3 regions of the Pseudomonas sp. RC3H12 genome follow, and region 1 is predicted to be linked to each of the others. Evidence: riboswitches for the same ligand, from Rfam matches in the RefSeq annotation. Region 1 holds a riboswitch; each other region holds the start of a gene.
What was found. A riboswitch is a leader RNA that binds a small molecule or an ion and turns the genes downstream of it on or off. The one in region 1 is predicted to bind cobalamin.
Positions count from the first base shown of each region.

Region 1 (5,682 bases):
CGGCCAGGGCCAGGCTCTGGGCGCAAGGGCGCTGGTCAAGGTGATCGAGGTCGTTGGTGACACCGCCGAGCAACTGGTGGATCAACTCGGTGCCGCTGTCGGGCAGGCCGGCTACCGGATAACCCTGCGCCTGCAGGACCTTGAGGATATTCAACGCGGCGCCTGGGGTGTCGAGGCCGACACCATTGCCGATGCGCCCGTCGCGGGTCGGGTAGTTGGCCAGCACCAGGGCCACACGCTTCTCCTGGTTGTCCAGGCGCGCCATTGTCACCCAGCGCCGCGCCAGCTCGGCGACGAAATCCATGCGTTCGGGGTGGGCGCGGTAGCAGACCACGTCGGACTGGCTGCGCTCACTGCGCCAAGCCAGGTCCTTGAAGCTCACCGGCCGGGTGATGATGCGCCCGTCCAGCTCGGGCAAGGCGATGTGCATTGCCAGGTCGCGGGCGCCGAGGCCCTGCTCGCTCTGCTCCCAGCCGGGCTGGTTGTCCTGGGCGCAGATCGCCTGCAACACCGGCACATCGCGGCGCAATGGGCGCAGATTGGGCTGTTCGGGGCTGGACAGGGCAAAACCTGTGGTGTTGATCACCACCTCGGCCTGCACTTCGTCGAGCCAGGCCTCGACCTGGTCCAGGCAGGCGCGTTCCTTGAGGCTGGCCACGGCGATCGGTAACGGATTCAAGCCGCAAGCCTGCAGGCGCTGGCAGAACACATCGATGAACGCGGTGTTGGCTGCCTGCAGGTGGGAGCGGTAGAACAGCAGCGGTGCCACCGGGTACTCCGGATGCCATTCGGCGTACCAGTCCTCGAGCCGTGCGGTGGCCTTGGCCGGGTGATAGACCACCGTGCGCGGCAAGGCCTGCGGCTCGTCCCAGGGGTAGGCGCGCCCCAGCCACTGGCTGGCCAGGCAGTTGAACAGGTTCAGTGCATTGGCCTTGCCACCCTGGCGCAGGAAATGCCAGAGGCGCTCGGCCTGTTCCCCACATACCGTGCCCAGGCCGGTCAGCTCCGGGTCGGGACGGTCGTCGCCGGGTACCAGGATCAGCTGTACGCCACGGGCGGCCAACTCGACCAGTTGTTCGACACCATAGCGCCAGTAACCGACACCGCCATGCAGCGACACCAGGATCACCTTGGCATGGCGCAGCACCTGGTCGACATACAGGTCGACCGAGGCATGGTTCTGTACCTGCATCGGATTGGCCAGGCGCACACTGGGGAAATCCGCCGGCAACTGCTCGGCGGTTTCGGCAAGCAGCGCCAGGTGTGAATCACCGCTGCAGAGGATCACCAGTTCGGCGGGGGTCTGGCCGAGGTCGGCGATGCTGTCGTCCGGCACAAAGCCGCCGGGCTGGGTCCGCAGCAGGTGCATGGGTCAGGCGCCCAGGGCCTGGCGCAGGCGCGCTTCCAGCTGGGTCGCGTCCAGGTCCTGGCCGATCAGCACCAGGCGGGTGATCCGTGGCTCCTCGCTGCGCCATGCACGGTCGAAATGCTTGTCGAAGCGGGTGCCCACGCCCTGGATCAGCAGGCGCATCGGCTTGCCGGGAATGGCGGCGAAGCCCTTGGCGCGCAGGATGCCAAACTCGGTGACCAGTTGCGTCAAGGCATCGAGCAACAGGCTTTCGTCAGCCTCGGGCAGGTCGATGGAGATCGAGTCAAAGGCGTCGTGGTCATGGTCGTCATGGTCATCGCCGTCGTGATGGCTGTCGTGGTGGGTGCGGCGGCCATCGATATGCGCCTCGGACTCGGCGCCCACGCCCAGCAGCACCTCCAGCGGCAGGCGACCACTGCTTGCCTCGATCACCTTGACCGCCGGCGGCAGTTCCTCGGCCACTTCGGCACGGACCTTGGCCAGGCCCTCGGCATCGATCAGGTCGGCCTTGTTCAGTACCACCAGGTCGGCGCTGCCCAGTTGGTCGGCGAACAGTTCGTGCAGCGGCGACTCATGGTCGAGATTAGGGTCGAGCTTGCGCTGGGCGTCGACCTGGTCCGGGTAGGCGGCAAAGGTGCCGGCGGCCACGGCCGGGCTGTCGACCACGGTGATCACCGCGTCGACCGTGCAGGCGTTGCGGATTTCCGGCCACTGGAAGGCCTGTACCAGCGGCTTGGGCAAGGCCAGGCCGCTGGTTTCGATAAGGATATGGTCGAGGTCGCCGCGGCGCGCCACCAGCTCGCGCATCACCGGGAAGAACTCCTCCTGCACGGTGCAGCACAGGCAGCCGTTGGCCAGCTCGTAGACGCGGCCGTTGGCCTCTTCCTCGGAGCAGCCGATGCTGCACTGCTTGAGGATTTCGCCATCGATGCCAAGCTCGCCGAACTCGTTGACGATCACCGCGATGCGGCGGCCCTGGGCGTTGTCGAGCATATGGCGCAGCAAGGTGGTCTTGCCCGAGCCGAGGAAGCCGGTAACGATGGTGACGGGAAGCTTGGCCAGTGTTTTCATGTCGCGATGCCCTTGGCAGCAATGGCGCGGGCATGCAGGACGACAGCCACGGCCCGTGTCGGCCTGGCGGGTTCGCCACCGGATCACCCCGCCCGGTTGAAAGTCGAAAACGTTGCGAGGCAGGTCTCCTGGCTTGCACCGCCGGCCGTCAAAGCCAGTGGGATGGCGCCTTCCCGCGCGTGCGCAGTGGCTGTGCCGATCCGTCATCAGTGCCTACAGTTGCGGGGGCAGCCGCGGCTTGTACCGCGTTCCCGTCTTAGCCCGGGCCAGCGCCCGGGAACCTCGAACCGGCAAGGCTACGCAGTGCCTGCCTGGCGGTCAACCGCCGCGGCGATTGACGCAGGCCCGGCCCCGTGATTTGCTAGCGCATTGCGTTCAGGTGCCCCCAACGGGGGTGAAACGGGAAACCGGTGCGTCGCGCCTCCTTGAAGAGGGCGACAAGGCCGGTGCTGCCCCCGCAACGGTAAGCGAGAGAAGCGTCCAGACCACTGTGCCCATCGTGCGGCATGGGAAGGTGGCGCTTGATCGATGGAGCCCCGCTCCACCTCGCCAGCCCGGAGACCGGCCTGACATGCTTGCAGAACACCCCGCGGTGGGCGGGCGCTGTCGTATCACCTGGGCCAGCCGCGCCCGGGGGCGTCGCGCCTGCCCGTTGCCACAACAAAAGCAGCAGAGGAACGCGTCATGCCCATCACCCACGCCAAACCCAGTATCGCCACCCCCGTCAGTCTCAGCCAGCGCCTGATCGTCGCGATCGGCGCCAGCCTGCTGGGCCTGTGCCTGGTGTACTTCGCCGGTTTCTCGCACATCGAAGCGGTGCACAACGCCGCCCACGACACCCGCCACAGCGCCGCCTTCCCTTGCCACTGAGTACGCCCGCATGATCACGCGCATCGCCCGTACCGCGGGTTTCAGCGGCCTGCTCGCCGCCCTGCTGCTGACCCTGCTGCAAAGCTTCTGGGTCGCCCCGTTGATTCTCCAGGCGGAAACCTATGAAACCGCCGCCCCCGCCGTCGAACAGCATGAACATGGCGAGGCCGCAGCGCCCCATGAGCACAGCGCCGAGGCCTGGGCGCCCGAAGATGGCTGGCAACGTATCCTGTCCACCACGGGCGGCAACCTCGTGGTCGCCGTCGGCTTCGCCCTGATCCTCGCCGCACTGTACAGCCTGCGCGCCCCGGGCCGCGTGGCCACCGGCGCACTGTGGGGCCTGGCGGGCTTCGCCGTGTTCTGCCTGGCGCCGACCCTGGGCCTGCCACCGGAACTGCCTGGCACCGCCGCCGCCGACCTCGGCCAGCGCCAGACCTGGTGGATCGGCACCGCCGCCGCCACCGCCGCTGGCCTGGCGTTGCTGGTGTTCGCCCAGCACTGGCTGTTCAAGGTGCTCGGCGTCGCCCTGCTGGTGATCCCGCACCTGATCGGCGCGCCACAGCCAGCGGTTCATGAAAGCCTGGCCCCCGAGGCGCTGGAGACCCAGTTCAAGATCGCTTCGTGGCTGACCAACGCCGCGTTCTGGTTGGCCCTGGGCCTACTCAGCGCCTGGTTGTTCCGCCGCTCCAGCCAGCACTGATGCGCGACCTTGTTCCCCAGCCGGCGTTGTATGCCGGCTTTGGTTGCCGCCGTGGCTGTCCGGTCGAAACGCTCGCGGTGCTGCTGCGCCAGACCCTGACCAACCACGCCCTGCCCCTGTCGGCGCTGAAGGCAATCGCCAGCATCGAACCCAAGGCGCGCGAGCCCGGCCTGCTGGCACTGGCCGAGCGGCTCGGGTTGCAGTTCATCTGCTTCGACAGCAGCCACTTGTCGACCTTCGAAGCGCTGCTCAGCCAGCGCTCGACAACGGTGTACGCCCAGACTGGCTGCTGGGGTGTCGCCGAAAGCGCAGCCCTGGCCCTGGCCGGCCGCACCGGCGTTGCGCCGCGCCTGCATGTGCCAAGGCAAGCGCTCGGCGGCGCTACCCTGGCCCTGGCCATCGGCGGATAATCCGCCTCTTTACCTGCAAGGAACCTCCATGACGGTCTATTTCATCGGTGCCGGCCCCGGCGATCCCGAGCTGATCACGGTCAAGGGCCAGCGCCTTGTCCGACAGTGCCCGGTAATCATCTACGCAGGCTCGCTGGTACCAGCTGCAGTGCTCGAGGGGCATAAGGCACACACCGTCATCAACAGCGCCGAGCTGCACCTGGAGCAGATCATCGAGGCCATGCGCCAGGCCCATGCCAACGGCCAGGACGTGGCCCGCGTGCACAGCGGCGACCCTAGCCTGTACGGCGCCATCGGCGAACAGATCCGCCACCTGCGTGAGTCGGGCATCGATTACCAGATCATCCCCGGAGTCACCGCCACTGCCGCCAGCGCCGCGCTGCTGGGTTGCGAGCTGACACTGCCGGACGTGGCGCAGACGGTGATCCTCACCCGCTACGGCGACAACTCGCCGATGCCGGCCGGTGAACAGCTGGCCGATCTGGCCCGCCATGGCAGCACCCTGGCCATCCACCTGGGTGTACGCCACCTGCCGCGAATCGTCGAGCAACTGCTGCCCCACTATGGCGCCGACTGCCCCATCGCCGTGGTCCATCGTGCCACCTGGCCAGACCAGGATTGGGTCAAGGGCACCCTGGCGGACATCGTCGAGCGCCTGGCAGCCAAGGGCTTCCGGCGTACCGCGCTGATCCTCGTCGGTCATGTCCTGGGCGATGCCCCGTTCGCCGACTCGGCCCTGTACCGCGCCGGTCACGCCCATCTCTACCGCCCCGGCCCGTGAAGCGATTGCCGAGTGGGCGTGGGCGGCGCACACTGGGCCTTCCAACTGGATGGAAACCCTGCCCATGCTCGACCTGCGTCCCAACTGCGAATGCTGTAACACCGACCTCCCTCCCGAAAGTCCGGATGCGCTGATCTGTTCGTTCGAGTGCACCTTCTGTCGTGCCTGTAACGAGCGGCATTTTCATGACCGCTGCCCGAACTGCGGCGGCCAACTGGTGATGCGCCCCACTCGAGTGGGCAAGGTACTGGGCAACAACCCCGCCTCCACCCAGCGAGTGCTCAAGCCGCACGCCCCCTGCGGCTGAGCGCTTGTACCCAAACCTTGTTTGTAGGAATTTTCTACAGCTTGGTGCGGGATTTTCAACACACCTATACTCGCCTATTACCAAGGGTCCTGAATGTCCGTAAGGTGCGCGCTGCCCAGCAAGTCCGCGGCCCGCGCCTGAAATTCAACGCAGGAAGCGGGCTGCACTTTGACA
Region 1 covers NZ_CP075595.1:2,391,034-2,396,715, forward strand. The annotation lists gene cobN (cobaltochelatase subunit CobN) at 1-1,369, opposite strand, end outside; gene cobW (cobalamin biosynthesis protein CobW) at 1,373-2,440, opposite strand; cobalamin riboswitch at 2,542-2,740, opposite strand; cobalamin riboswitch at 2,802-3,024, shown strand; gene KHO27_RS10885 (CbtB domain-containing protein) at 3,125-3,310, shown strand; gene KHO27_RS10890 (CbtA family protein) at 3,321-4,010, shown strand; gene KHO27_RS10895 (cobalamin biosynthesis protein) at 4,010-4,420, shown strand; gene cobM (precorrin-4 C(11)-methyltransferase) at 4,449-5,201, shown strand; gene KHO27_RS10905 (DUF1272 domain-containing protein) at 5,266-5,508, shown strand.

Region 2 (5,682 bases), 100 kb from region 1:
CCGGCACACCCTGGTAGCGGCCCTGCTTGTAGGCGGCGCCGTTGTCGTCCAGGTAGGCCACCCCGACCATCGACGGCCCCGCGCCGAGGGCGAGCAGCAGGTCGGCCGCGTGCTGGTTGAGGGCGACGATACGCGCAGGCGCCGCAGCGGGCCGTTGCCAGTCCTGCCCGCAGTTGCGATAGCTGTCGGCCAGGGCCGGTGTGCCACAGCACAAGGCCAGCGACAGCAGCCAGGCTTTACGCATCGCACGCCCCTCCCTTGATCAACAGTCCTTCGGCGATCCTTGCGCCCTCTAGATGCGTTTCCACCAATTCCTCCACCTCCCGATCATCACGTACCCGATACCAGCAGCCGTCCGGATGCACCGTCAACACTGGCCCCAGGTTGCAGGGAAACTGGCAACCGGTGCGGGTCAGCAGCACGCCGCCCGGAGTCTCGATCAGGGCACGCTCCAGCAGCAGCCGGCGCAGGCGTTTCCATAGCGGCAAGGCGCCGCGCCGCACGCAGCGGGGGCCGGTGCAGAGGAACACCTGGCGGGCATGCTCGGGCACCCGTGACCAGTCCGGGTCGCTGGCCACCGCGTTGACCTGGTCGCACGCCAGGTGGCGGACAGGTTCGCCGATGCTGGCACAGGCCACTCGCGCATCCAGGCCGCGCCGCCCCAGGGCCTGGGCCGTGACCCAGACGCCGGCCCGACCTTGCGCCACGCGCCCCAGCTCATCGCGCAGCCAGTCCAGGTAGGCGCTGTCCGAGGTGGGCTCCAGGTCCACCACCAGCAGGCGTTCCACGCCCTGGTCGAGGGCCTCGCGGATCACCGCCCAGAGCCCGTCGAACCCCTCCAGGGTGTCGACGATATCCCGGCCCGCCTCGTGGCCACGCAGGTCACGGATCTCGGCGCCAAAAGCTTCCGCCGCCGAGCCGCCACCCAGGCCGGGGCCGACGAACAACACGCGCTGGTAGTCCATGCTCACGCCCCTCAGAAGGTGTAGGTGTAGCGCAGTTCGCTGGTGAACGGCCGCCCGAGATTGTCAACGTTACTCGCCCGACTGGTGACATAGTCGCGGTCGAACAGGTTCTCCACCAGCAGGCTCAGCCGGTGCTGGCGGGCGCCGTCCAGGTAGCGATAAGCATCGGCGTCGACCACCGAGTAATGGCCGTAGTCGACGCCTTTGGAGCTGACCACGTCGCGGATATAGCGAATGGCGCCCCCGGCCCCCCACCTGCGATCCGCCGATTCGTAACCGAGCCGCGAACGGGCGAAGAAACTCGGCACGTCGTTGATCGTTGCCCCGGTGCGCGACTCGGTGAGGTTGCGGGTCATGTCGGCCTGCAGGCTCCATTGATCGTCAAGCTGGATACGCGCATCGGCCTCGAAGCCACGCATCTGTACCTGCCCCTGGCCGTTGACCCACTGGCTGCCGTCCAGGGTGATCAAGTCGGTGATCTTGCGGCGGAACACGGTGACGCTGGCGCTGAATTCACGTTCCAGCAGCAGGCCGTGGTAATCCAGGCCAAGCTCGGCATTGCGGCTCTTCTCGGGCTTGAGGTCACGGTTGCCGACCTCGTCGCCAGGCTCGTTGACGAACAACTGCTCGGCATTGGGCAGCTTGTAGGCGCTGCCATACTGGCCGCGCAGTTGCCAGTTGTCGTTCAGGTCGTACAGCGAGGTGAGCATGCCGACGGTGGCGCTGTCGCCGCCGCTCATGGCCTCGTGGCGCAGGCCGAGGCTAGGGTGCCAGTTGGGCAAGGCCTCGATCCTGGGCCGCAGTTGGGCGTACAACGCATTGGCCTGGGCCTTGTCGTCGTCGATCACCAGCACGTCGTCCTGGCCCTTGAACCACTGGTTGTCGGAACCGAACACCAGCACGTGGCCGCCGTCGAGTTCGGCCTTGCCCTCGGCCTGCACGCCCCAATCGGTGAAGCCCCAGTAGTCGTTGTGGTTGACCACGTCGCGGGAGCCGTCGGCGCGGTTGTTGATGCGGGTGTAGCGGGTGTCCCAGTCATTGACGTGGCCCTTGACGAAGTAGCTCAGGCGCTCGCTGATGCGCTGTTCGAAGGTAGCCGTGGCGATCTGCTGCACGCGGTCATTGGTGGTCTTGTAATTGTTCACCGGTCGGGCGAAATCGAGGTTGGCGTCGGTGTACTGGTAGAACAGCTCCAGCCGCGCATCGTCACCGAAGGCCTGGATCGCCTTGCCGCCGAAGGTGGTCACCTCGTAGCCGCGCTTCTTGTCGCTGACGTTGCCGCTGTAGTCGCGGTTGCGAAACGGCTGGTAACCGTCGGAGACGTTGTGACTGACATAGGCCAGCAGGCCCAGGTCGCCGAAGCCATTGCTGAAGATCCGCTCGACGCGGGCGTCCTTGCTGCTGCCGGCGAAGCTGTCCAGGCCCAGGTTGACCTCACCTGAAGCCTGACGGCGTTGCGGGCTGCGGGTGACGATGTTGATCACTCCCGCCACGGCCTGGGTGCCGAACAACAGGCTCTGGCCGCCCTTGAGCACCTCGATGCGCTCCACCGCGTTGGCCGGCAGGGTGTCCAGGTACAGGCCGCCGTACAGGCGGTTGTTCAGGCGTACACCGTCGAGCAGGATCAGGGTGTCGTCATTGCGCCCGCCGAGCAGCGAGTAGGTGCCGTAGTCGAACGGGCCGTTCTTCGGCGCGACGTAGAAGCCGGGGATGAACATCTGCATCACCCGGGTGATGTCGGCGCCGGGGCCGGCGCGCTCGATCTGCTCGCGGCTGACGATCTCGACCTTGCTGCCGTACTGGGCCATGGCGGCGACCGTGGTCGACTCCACCGACGGCGCGGCGACGATCTGCTGGTCGAGGATCAGGGGGGTGTTTTCGGCCAGTGCCAGGGGGCTGGCCAGGCAGCCCAGGAACAAAGTCCGGGCCTTGGGGAAACGACGTCGGGAGTGAATCACAGCAATCATGCTCTTCTCGAAAGTGACTTTCGCAGAAGCACGCAGGAGCACGGATCGCGCACACGCCAATACCGGCCCATGCCCGCCCACCGCAGGAGTTTGCCTACAACATTCCAGGCCGGTCTCCGGGCTCGCAAGACAAGATGTCTTCACCTTCCCATGACGCGCGGGCCACAGTGGTCTGTCGAAGGCATCACTTGCATACCGTTGCGGGGGCAGCACCGGACTGGCGCGAAGCGCGTACCGGTTTCCCGTTTCACCCCATGCGCGGCGGCATGGGACACCTGAAATCGGTCGGCATCTGAACACCTTGGGGCAAGGGGCGTCAAGCAAAGGCCGGTGAATCGTTTCGCGTGTTTTTTATCTGCCAATCACTCTAGGCAGATGTGTCAAAAGTTGTAGAATCCGCACGCCCAATCTATTCCCATTCCCTTCGAGCTTTGCCGATGAAGCTGGCCCGCCACACACGATCGCAAGTCGCCTGGGTGCTGTATTTCAGCATCCTGTTCGGCTCGTTGCTGTGCGCCATGGGCCATGGACAGATGGCAGGCTTGCGCCTGGCCGGCCTGGATGACGCCGCCTGGTGCGCGGCCGACAGCAGCGGCGTGTTCAAGGGCGACCAGGACATCACCGACCCGGTGCTGCCTGCCGGCGGCGACTGCGTGATCGCCAGCCTGTTCAGCGCCATCCTGCTGGCGGTGTTCTTCGGCTTGCTGGCCCTGCTCGCCGGGGAGTCGAGCAAACCCTTACCCAGACAACCCGCGCCACGGCTGCCCAAGCAGCGCTGGCCACTGGTCAACCCCCGCGCCTCCCCCGCTTCGCTTCTCGCGTTCTGACATCGCCACGCCCTCGAACTGCCTGATCGGCAGCGGGCGTGCGCTCACCGATTTCAGCCAGGAAGCCTTGCATGTTCCGCATGACCACTCTGGCGCTGCTCGTTGGCAGCGCAACCTGCGCCTGGGCGCAGGACGACACCCTCACCCTGCCCGCCAGCAACGTCACGGCCACGGCCGACCAAGCCAAGGAGGCGACCAGCCTCGACCTCGACCGGCCCATCGAAAGCGGCTCACGCCTGAACCTCAGCGCCCGCGAGAACCCCGCCTCGGTCAGCGTCGCCGACCGCAAGACCATGCAGCGCATCGGCGCGCGCAACTTCCAGGACGCCGCCAATGCGCTGCCCGGAGTCAACGCCTCGGCACCGCCCGGCTGGGGCGGCTACGTGTCGTATCGCGGCTTCAACGGCGCCCAGGTCAGCCAGCTGTTCAACGGCATCAACCTGCAGTACGGCGCCGCCGGGCGCCCGGTCGGGGCATGGATCTACGACCGTGTCGAACTGCTCGGCGGGCCGTCGTCGTTCCTCAACGGCAGCGGCGCCGTGGGCGGCAGCCTGAACATGATCACCAAACTGGCCAACCGCGACGAGGACACCTTCGAGGGCCGCGTCAGCTACGGGCGCTACGACACGATGGAAACCTCGGTCGGCTTCAACAAGGCGCTCAACAGCGGTGACGGCCCACGCCACTACGCGCGGCTCGACTACAGCCGCACCAGCACCAATGGCTATATCGACCGCCAGGAGAACGGGGCAGGCAACCTGGCCTTCTCGCTGCTCAGCGACATCAACGACCAGCTGTCGCACACCCTGGCCATCGAGTACCTCGAAGAGAAGGAAGACAGCCCCTACTGGGGCGCGCCGGTGCTGCAACCGGCCAGCGGCACCCTGCACATCGACAAGCATCACCGTTTCGACAACTACAACGTCGAGGACGGCCGCTACGAGCAGCGCACCCGCTGGCTGCGCTCGATCACCGACTACCGCATCGACGACAGCAACCAGTTGCGCAACACCTTCTACCACTACAACGGCCAGCGCGATTACCGCAACCTCGAGGTGTACCGCTACAACCCCGGCAACACCGCCATCGCCCGCTCCGGCGGCTACCGCCAGCGCCACGACCAGGAGGTCAACGGTAACCGCGTCGAGCTGACCCACCAGGGCCAGCTGTTCGGCCTGGCCAGCGACTGGGCGTTCGGTATGGACTACAACCGCAACCAGCAGACCGCCTACCCGTTGTCCAAGGGCGCGTTCGACAGCATCGATCCCAACGGTTTCCAGCCCGACCACTTCCTCGACATCCCTGGCATGGACGCTCCACGCGCCAAGGGGCGCAGCACCACCACCGACACCACTGCGGGCTTCGTCGAAAACCGTACCCGCCTGACCAACCAGCTGTCGCTGGTCACCGCGCTGCGCTACGACCATATCGACTTCGACGTGGTCGACCACGTGACCCGGGCCAAGCTGAATCGGCGCTGGGATGCCTTCACCGGGCGCCTGGGGCTGGTCTATGACCTGACCTCCAATGTCAGCCTTTACACCCAGTACAGCACCTCGGCCGAGCCGCCAGGGGGCTCGCTTACCGGCGCCTCGCTCAGCCAGGTCGGCGACTTCGACCTGAGCACCGGCAGGCAGGTGGAAGTGGGCAGCAAGTTCGACTTCCTCGACGGGCGCGGCTCGGCCACCGCGGCGGCCTACCGCATCGTGCGCAAGAACATCTCGGTGCCCTCCTCGACCGTGCCCAACACCACCGAGCAGGCCGGCCAGCAAACCTCCACCGGCATCGAGTTGGCGGCGTCGTTCAAGGTCACGCCCAAACTGCTGGCGGCGGGCAACTTCAGCTGGGTCAACGCCGAATACGACGAGTTCAACGAGACCATCGGCGGCGTGGTGTACTCGCGCAAGGGCAAGAACCCGGTGA
Region 2 covers NZ_CP075595.1:2,289,905-2,295,586, forward strand. The annotation lists gene KHO27_RS10440 (ABC transporter substrate-binding protein) at 1-244, opposite strand, end outside; gene KHO27_RS10445 ((2Fe-2S) ferredoxin domain-containing protein) at 237-965, opposite strand; gene KHO27_RS10450 (TonB-dependent receptor plug domain-containing protein) at 977-2,932, opposite strand; cobalamin riboswitch at 3,023-3,226, opposite strand; gene KHO27_RS10455 (DUF2946 family protein) at 3,370-3,759, shown strand; gene KHO27_RS10460 (TonB-dependent receptor) at 3,831-5,682, shown strand, end outside.
Region 2: linked by a shared signal. The riboswitch ahead of KHO27_RS10450 (TonB-dependent receptor plug domain-containing protein) and the one ahead of KHO27_RS10885 (CbtB domain-containing protein) in region 1 are both predicted to bind cobalamin.

Region 3 (5,682 bases), 340 kb from region 1:
TCATCTGGAACCTCGGCACCTGGTGGCTGGGGCTGCCGGCCTCGTCCTCGCATACCCTGATCGGCTCGATCATCGGCGTGGGGGTGGCCAACGCGCTGATGCACGGGCGCGATGGCACCAGCGGCGTTGACTGGGCCCAGGCCAGCAAGGTTGGCTACGCCCTGCTTTTCTCGCCCTTGATCGGCTTCGCCTGCGCCGCCTTGTTGCTGCTCGCCCTGCGTGCGCTGGTCAAGCGCCGCGAGCTGTACCAGGCACCAGAAAGCCAGACGCCGCCGCCCTGGTGGATCCGCGGCGTGCTGATCCTCACCTGTACCGGCGTGTCGTTCGCCCACGGCTCCAACGACGGGCAGAAAGGCATGGGCCTGATCATGCTGATCCTGGTCGGCACCCTGCCAATGGCCTATGCCCTGAACAAGACCATGCCCAACGAGCAGGCCCTGCAGTTCTCGGCCGTCGCCGAGGTCACCCGCCAGGCGCTGGTACGGGCCGCCCCCGCGCCCGCCCCGGCCGATCCGCGCCAGGTGCTGACCGCGTTCGTCGCCACCCCTGCGGCCAGCCCCGAGCTGCTGCCGGCGCTGGCCGCGCTGACTGGCATGATCGGCGAGGAGGTCAAGGGCTATGGCTCGCTCAAGCGCGTGCCGGCCGAGGCCATGGCCAACGTGCGCAACGACATGTACCTGGCCAGCGAAGCCATCCGCCAGATCGACAAGCACCAGCTGGCCCGCTACGACGCCGATACCGCCCGCCATGTGCAGTTGTTCAAGCGCCAACTGGACGACGCCACCCGCTATATCCCGCTGTGGGTCAAGGTGGCGGTGGCCATCGCCCTGGGCCTGGGCACCATGGTCGGCTGGCGGCGCATCGTGGTGACGGTGGGCGAGAAGATCGGCAAGACCCACCTGAGCTATGCCCAGGGCGCTTCGGCCGAGGTGGTGGCGATGTGCACCATCGGTGCGGCGGATATGTTCGGCCTGCCGGTATCGACCACCCATGTGCTGAGTTCGGGGGTGGCCGGGACCATGGTGGCCAATGGCTCGGGGATTCAACGCAAGACGCTGGTCAACCTGCTGATGGCCTGGGTGCTGACATTGCCGGCGGCAATGGTGCTGGCGGGGTGCTTGTACTGGTTGCTGAACCAGATCCTCTGAGGATGTGCGACGGGGGCTGCCGCGCAGCCCCCGACGAGGTCATGCCGGAATCTTCAGGCCTCGCTGCACGGCCGGGCGCTCGAGGAACCGCGCCAGCACCCGCTGCACTTCCTTGAACGTGTCGAATTCCACCAGCTCCCGCGCGTTGTAGCGCTCCACCAGGTTACGCACCCAGGGGAAGATGGCGATATCGGCGATGCTGTATGCATCGACCATCCACTCCCGCCCTTGCAGGTGGCGGTCGAGCACCGCCAGCAGGCGCTTGGACTCATTGACGTAGCGGTCACGGGGACGTTTGTCCTCATACTCCTTGCCCGCGAAGAAATGGAAGAACCCCACCTGGCCGAACATCGGCCCGATGCCGCCCATCTGGAACATCAGCCACTGCAGGGTCTGGTAGCGCTGGGCCGGGTCCTGGCTCAGCAACTGGCCGCTCTTCTCGGCCAGGTACTGCAGGATCGCCCCCGACTCGAACAAGGGCAACGGCTGGCCCCCCGGCCCATTGGGATCGAGGATCGCCGGGATCTTGTTGTTGGCGCTCAGGGAGATGAACGCGGGGCTCAACTGATCCTCGGTTTCGAAGCTGACCTTGTGCACCTCGTAGGGCAGGCCGATTTCCTCGAGCATGATCGAGACCTTGACCCCGTTGGGCGTGGCCAGCGAGTACAGTTGCAGACGCTCGGGGTGTCGCGCCGGCCATTTGCCGGTGATGGGGAATGCGGAAAGTTCGGTCATGGGGTGCCTTCGCGTTGGGAGCCTTCAATCTAGATGATCTTCGGCCATCCTGACCATCACCCAGTCGCGGTGCCGCTCGTCGCCGCAAGGGAAGATCGCCTCGCCCACCTTGCGAAAGCCGTTGCGCTGATAGAAACCGATCGCCCGAGCGTTCAGCTCATTAACTGTCAGGCGCGCCTGGCCATCGACCTGGGCCAGGGTGGTGGCGAGCAACAATTGCGCGGCGCCGGTGCCATGGGCGCAGGGTAGTACATAGCAGCGGGAGATTTCCGCCAGTTGATCGGCTTCGGCAATGCCCAGCTTGCCGGGCGCCAGGTCGAGCATGCTGTAGCCCAGCACCTGGCCATCCCGTTCGACCACCAGCAACCGCTTGTGCGGGTGCTCCAGGTGCGCCTGGAAATGTTCGGGCTGGAGATGGTGGGCGATGTAGTGTTGCTGGGCGCTGACCGCGCTATCGGGCGGGCTGGCCAGGGCGAAGGTCGCCTGGCCGACAAGGCTCAGGGCCACGCAGTCTTCGTCACGGGCCGGGCGAATCTGGTAGGGCATGGCAACATCCTGTCGGGCAGCCGGGTCACGTTCGACAATGCCAGCCCCACCCCATCGGTGCAAGTTCAGGCGTCGCCATGGGCCTGGCGCTTGAGCTTCTCGGTGTCGACCCGCACAAATACCGAATCGGCGGTGACAGTCAGTACATCCCCGGCCCAGACCTCGCAGATCACCCGGGTCTTGCGCCCCAGCTCGCCCTCGACCCGAGCCTTGAGCAGCAGTTCGACGCCCATGGGCGTGGGCTTGAGGTAGGTCAGGCCAAGCTGGCCGGTGACGCAGTCGATACGTGGCAAGGTGCCAGGTTCGCGGCCTTCGGCACGGTAGTGACAGGCCATGGCGGTCCAGTTGGAGTGGCAGTCGACCAGCATGGCCAGCAGGCCACCGTAGACCAGGCCGGGCCAGCCGGTGAAAGTCGGGTCGGGGGTATGCCGGCACGACAGGTGGATGCCGTCGGCGTCCCAGTGGCTCTGCACATGCAGGCCGCTGGGGTGGGAACAGCCGCAGCCGTAGCAGATGCCTTCGGGGGCGGCGAGTTGTTGCAGGGACAGGGCGTGCTCGGTCATACGCGTCCTTGGCTTGTTGGTGTTGGATAAGGAGGCTGGCTGCCGATGGTAGCGCCCTGCGCGGCCTGCGCCAATGCACGAGGCCTGGCCGCAGACAATACCTGCCTGACGGCAACCGCTCTGAACCGCGATTCAGCAAGATTCAGCCCACCCATCCAGACGATTGACTCCCTGCCCGTTCGGTGGTCAGATGCGCGCCAGTTTCAGGTGCCCTGCGCCGCCGCGCGCAAGGTGAAACGGGAAGCCGGTGAGTCGATACCACGACAAGTCCGGCGCTGCCCCCGCAACGGTAAGCGAGCGAACCCTTCGACAGACCACTGTGCACACGCATGGGAAGGTGAAGGCTTCACGACCCTCGCAAGCCCGGAGACCGGCCTGAGGCTTCACTTGGCAACCCGCGGTGGGCGGGCGCAGGCCGGTATTCGCGTGCGCGCCTGCGCGCGCTTCGCCGTTGCGTGTTTTCCACCGGGATCCATTCTTTCCTGCAGCAGTGGAACGACATGTCCCGTATCAACAAGCTTCACACCCTGGCGGCCTGCCTGGCCGTGTCCCTGCCGGCGCTGGCCGACGAGCAGCCCAGCCCTGCGCTCACCCTGCCCTCCACGGCGATCACCGACAGCCGCGACCCGCAGACCGTCGACCTGGCCACCCCCACCCAAGCCGGTTCACGCCTGAACCTCAGTGCCCTGGAAACCCCGGCGAGCACCAGCAGCATCACCGCCGCGCAAATCCAGCAGCGCAACAACACCACGGTGCAGGATGCCGTGACCCGCTCGCCGGGCATCACCTTCATCGGTACCCCTGGCGATGGCGGCACCGGCTTGTCGGCGCGCGGTTTCACGGGCCAGAGTTCGGTGATGACCCTGTTCGACGGGGCGCGCCTGTACGCCGGCGCCGGCACCCTCACCTACCCGGTCGATCCCTGGATGGTCGAGCGTATCGATGTGATCCGTGGGCCTGCCTCGGTGCTGTATGGCGAGGGCGCTACGGGGGCTGTGGTCAACGTGATCCCGAAAAAGCCCTTCAGCGGTGATATCCGCAACCACCTGCGCCTGGGCTACGGCTCCTGGGACCGCCAGCAACTGGGCCTGGACAGCGGCGGCAGTCTGAGCGAGCGCCTGAGCTACCGCGCCACCCTGAACCAGCAGGCAGGCAACGGCTGGGTCGACCGCACCGATTCGCGCAGCCTGGCGTTTTCCGGCGCACTGCGCTTCGATGCCAGTGACGACCTGAGCTTCACCTTGTCCCACGAACGCGGCGACGCACAACCTGCCAACTACTACGGCACGCCGCTGATCGACGGCCATCTGCGCAGCAGCGTGCGCAACAAGAACTACAACGTCAGCAATGACCAGCAGCGCTACCACGATGAGTGGACACGGCTGACCAGCGACTGGAACATCAGCGACAGCATCAGCGCCAGCAACCAGCTGTACTACATCAAAAGCCGTCGCCACTGGCGCAATGCCGAGGAATACGCCTGGGATGCCGGTGTGATCCAGCGCCGCAGTTTCCTGGAGATCAAGCACAACCAGGAGCAGATCGGCGACCGCCAGAGCTTCACCTTCGATCACTCGCTGTTCGGCCTGGCCAGCAAGACCGTGGTGGGCGCCGAGTACAACAAGATCCGCTTCAACATCGACAGCAACTCACCCTATGAGGATGGCTACACCGACCCGCTCGACCCTTGGCGGCCGGCGCCCGGCGGGTTCCACAGTGCCGATCCGACGCGCCCGCAGACGCTGTCGAAAACCAGCACCTTCTCGCTGTTCGCCGAAAACCGCACGCAACTGACCGAGCGCCTGTCGCTGGTCACCGGCATACGCCGCGACCAGAACCACATCGACCGCAACGACCTGGTGAAGGACACTCGCGAAGACCAGAGCCTGCGTGGCGGCAACTGGCGCGCCGGCCTGGTGTACGCGCTGACTGACGATCTGTCGGTGTACGGCCAGTACTCCACCAGCGAGGATGGTGTCGGTGACCTGCTGACCCTGCGCCCGGAGCAACGCCTTGAACTGACCGAAGCCAAGCAGACCGAATTCGGCCTCAAGCAACGGTTCTGGGACGGACGCGGCGAATGGACGTTGGCGGCCTACCACATCGTCAAGAAGAAGCTGCCGGTGTACGACGTGGTCTCCAAGCGCAGCCAGCAGGCAGGCCAACAGACCTCCGATGGCCTGGAGGCAAGCCTGGAGCTGGCACTGGGCAATCAATGGCAACTGTCGGGCAACGCAGCCTTGGTGCGCGCCAAGTACGATGACTTCACTCAGCTCAGCCGAGGCGTTTCCTACGACCGGTCTGGCAACCACCCTCAGGACGTCCCACGTCGAACCGCCAACCTGTGGCTGAGCAAAGGCTTCGGGCAAAGCGTCGACACCGGTATTGGCCTGCGCTACGTAGACGCCCGCTATACCAGCGCCGCCAATGACCAACGCGTGCCGGGCTACACCGTGGTCGATGCCAACATCGGCTGGCAGGTGCTACCCGACGTGCGCCTGGGCCTGCAGGTGAACAACCTGTTCGATCGCGAGTACGCCCAGTCGAGCTACAGCGGCGAACAGTGGCTGCTGGGCGCACCGCGCTCGTATTTCGCCACGGTGGACTACAGCTTCTAGGTCGGCCAGGTAACAGCGTGGGAGCGGGCTTGGCCCGCTCCCACAAGAGCCCAGGTCTGACGGCCATCGCGT
Region 3 covers NZ_CP075595.1:2,733,634-2,739,315, forward strand. The annotation lists gene KHO27_RS12385 (inorganic phosphate transporter) at 1-1,148, shown strand, start outside; gene KHO27_RS12390 (glutathione S-transferase N-terminal domain-containing protein) at 1,188-1,883, opposite strand; gene KHO27_RS12395 (GNAT family N-acetyltransferase) at 1,908-2,429, opposite strand; gene KHO27_RS12400 (PaaI family thioesterase) at 2,495-2,992, opposite strand; cobalamin riboswitch at 3,181-3,385, shown strand; gene KHO27_RS12405 (TonB-dependent receptor) at 3,493-5,610, shown strand.
Region 3: linked by a shared signal. The riboswitch ahead of KHO27_RS12405 (TonB-dependent receptor) and the one ahead of KHO27_RS10885 (CbtB domain-containing protein) in region 1 are both predicted to bind cobalamin.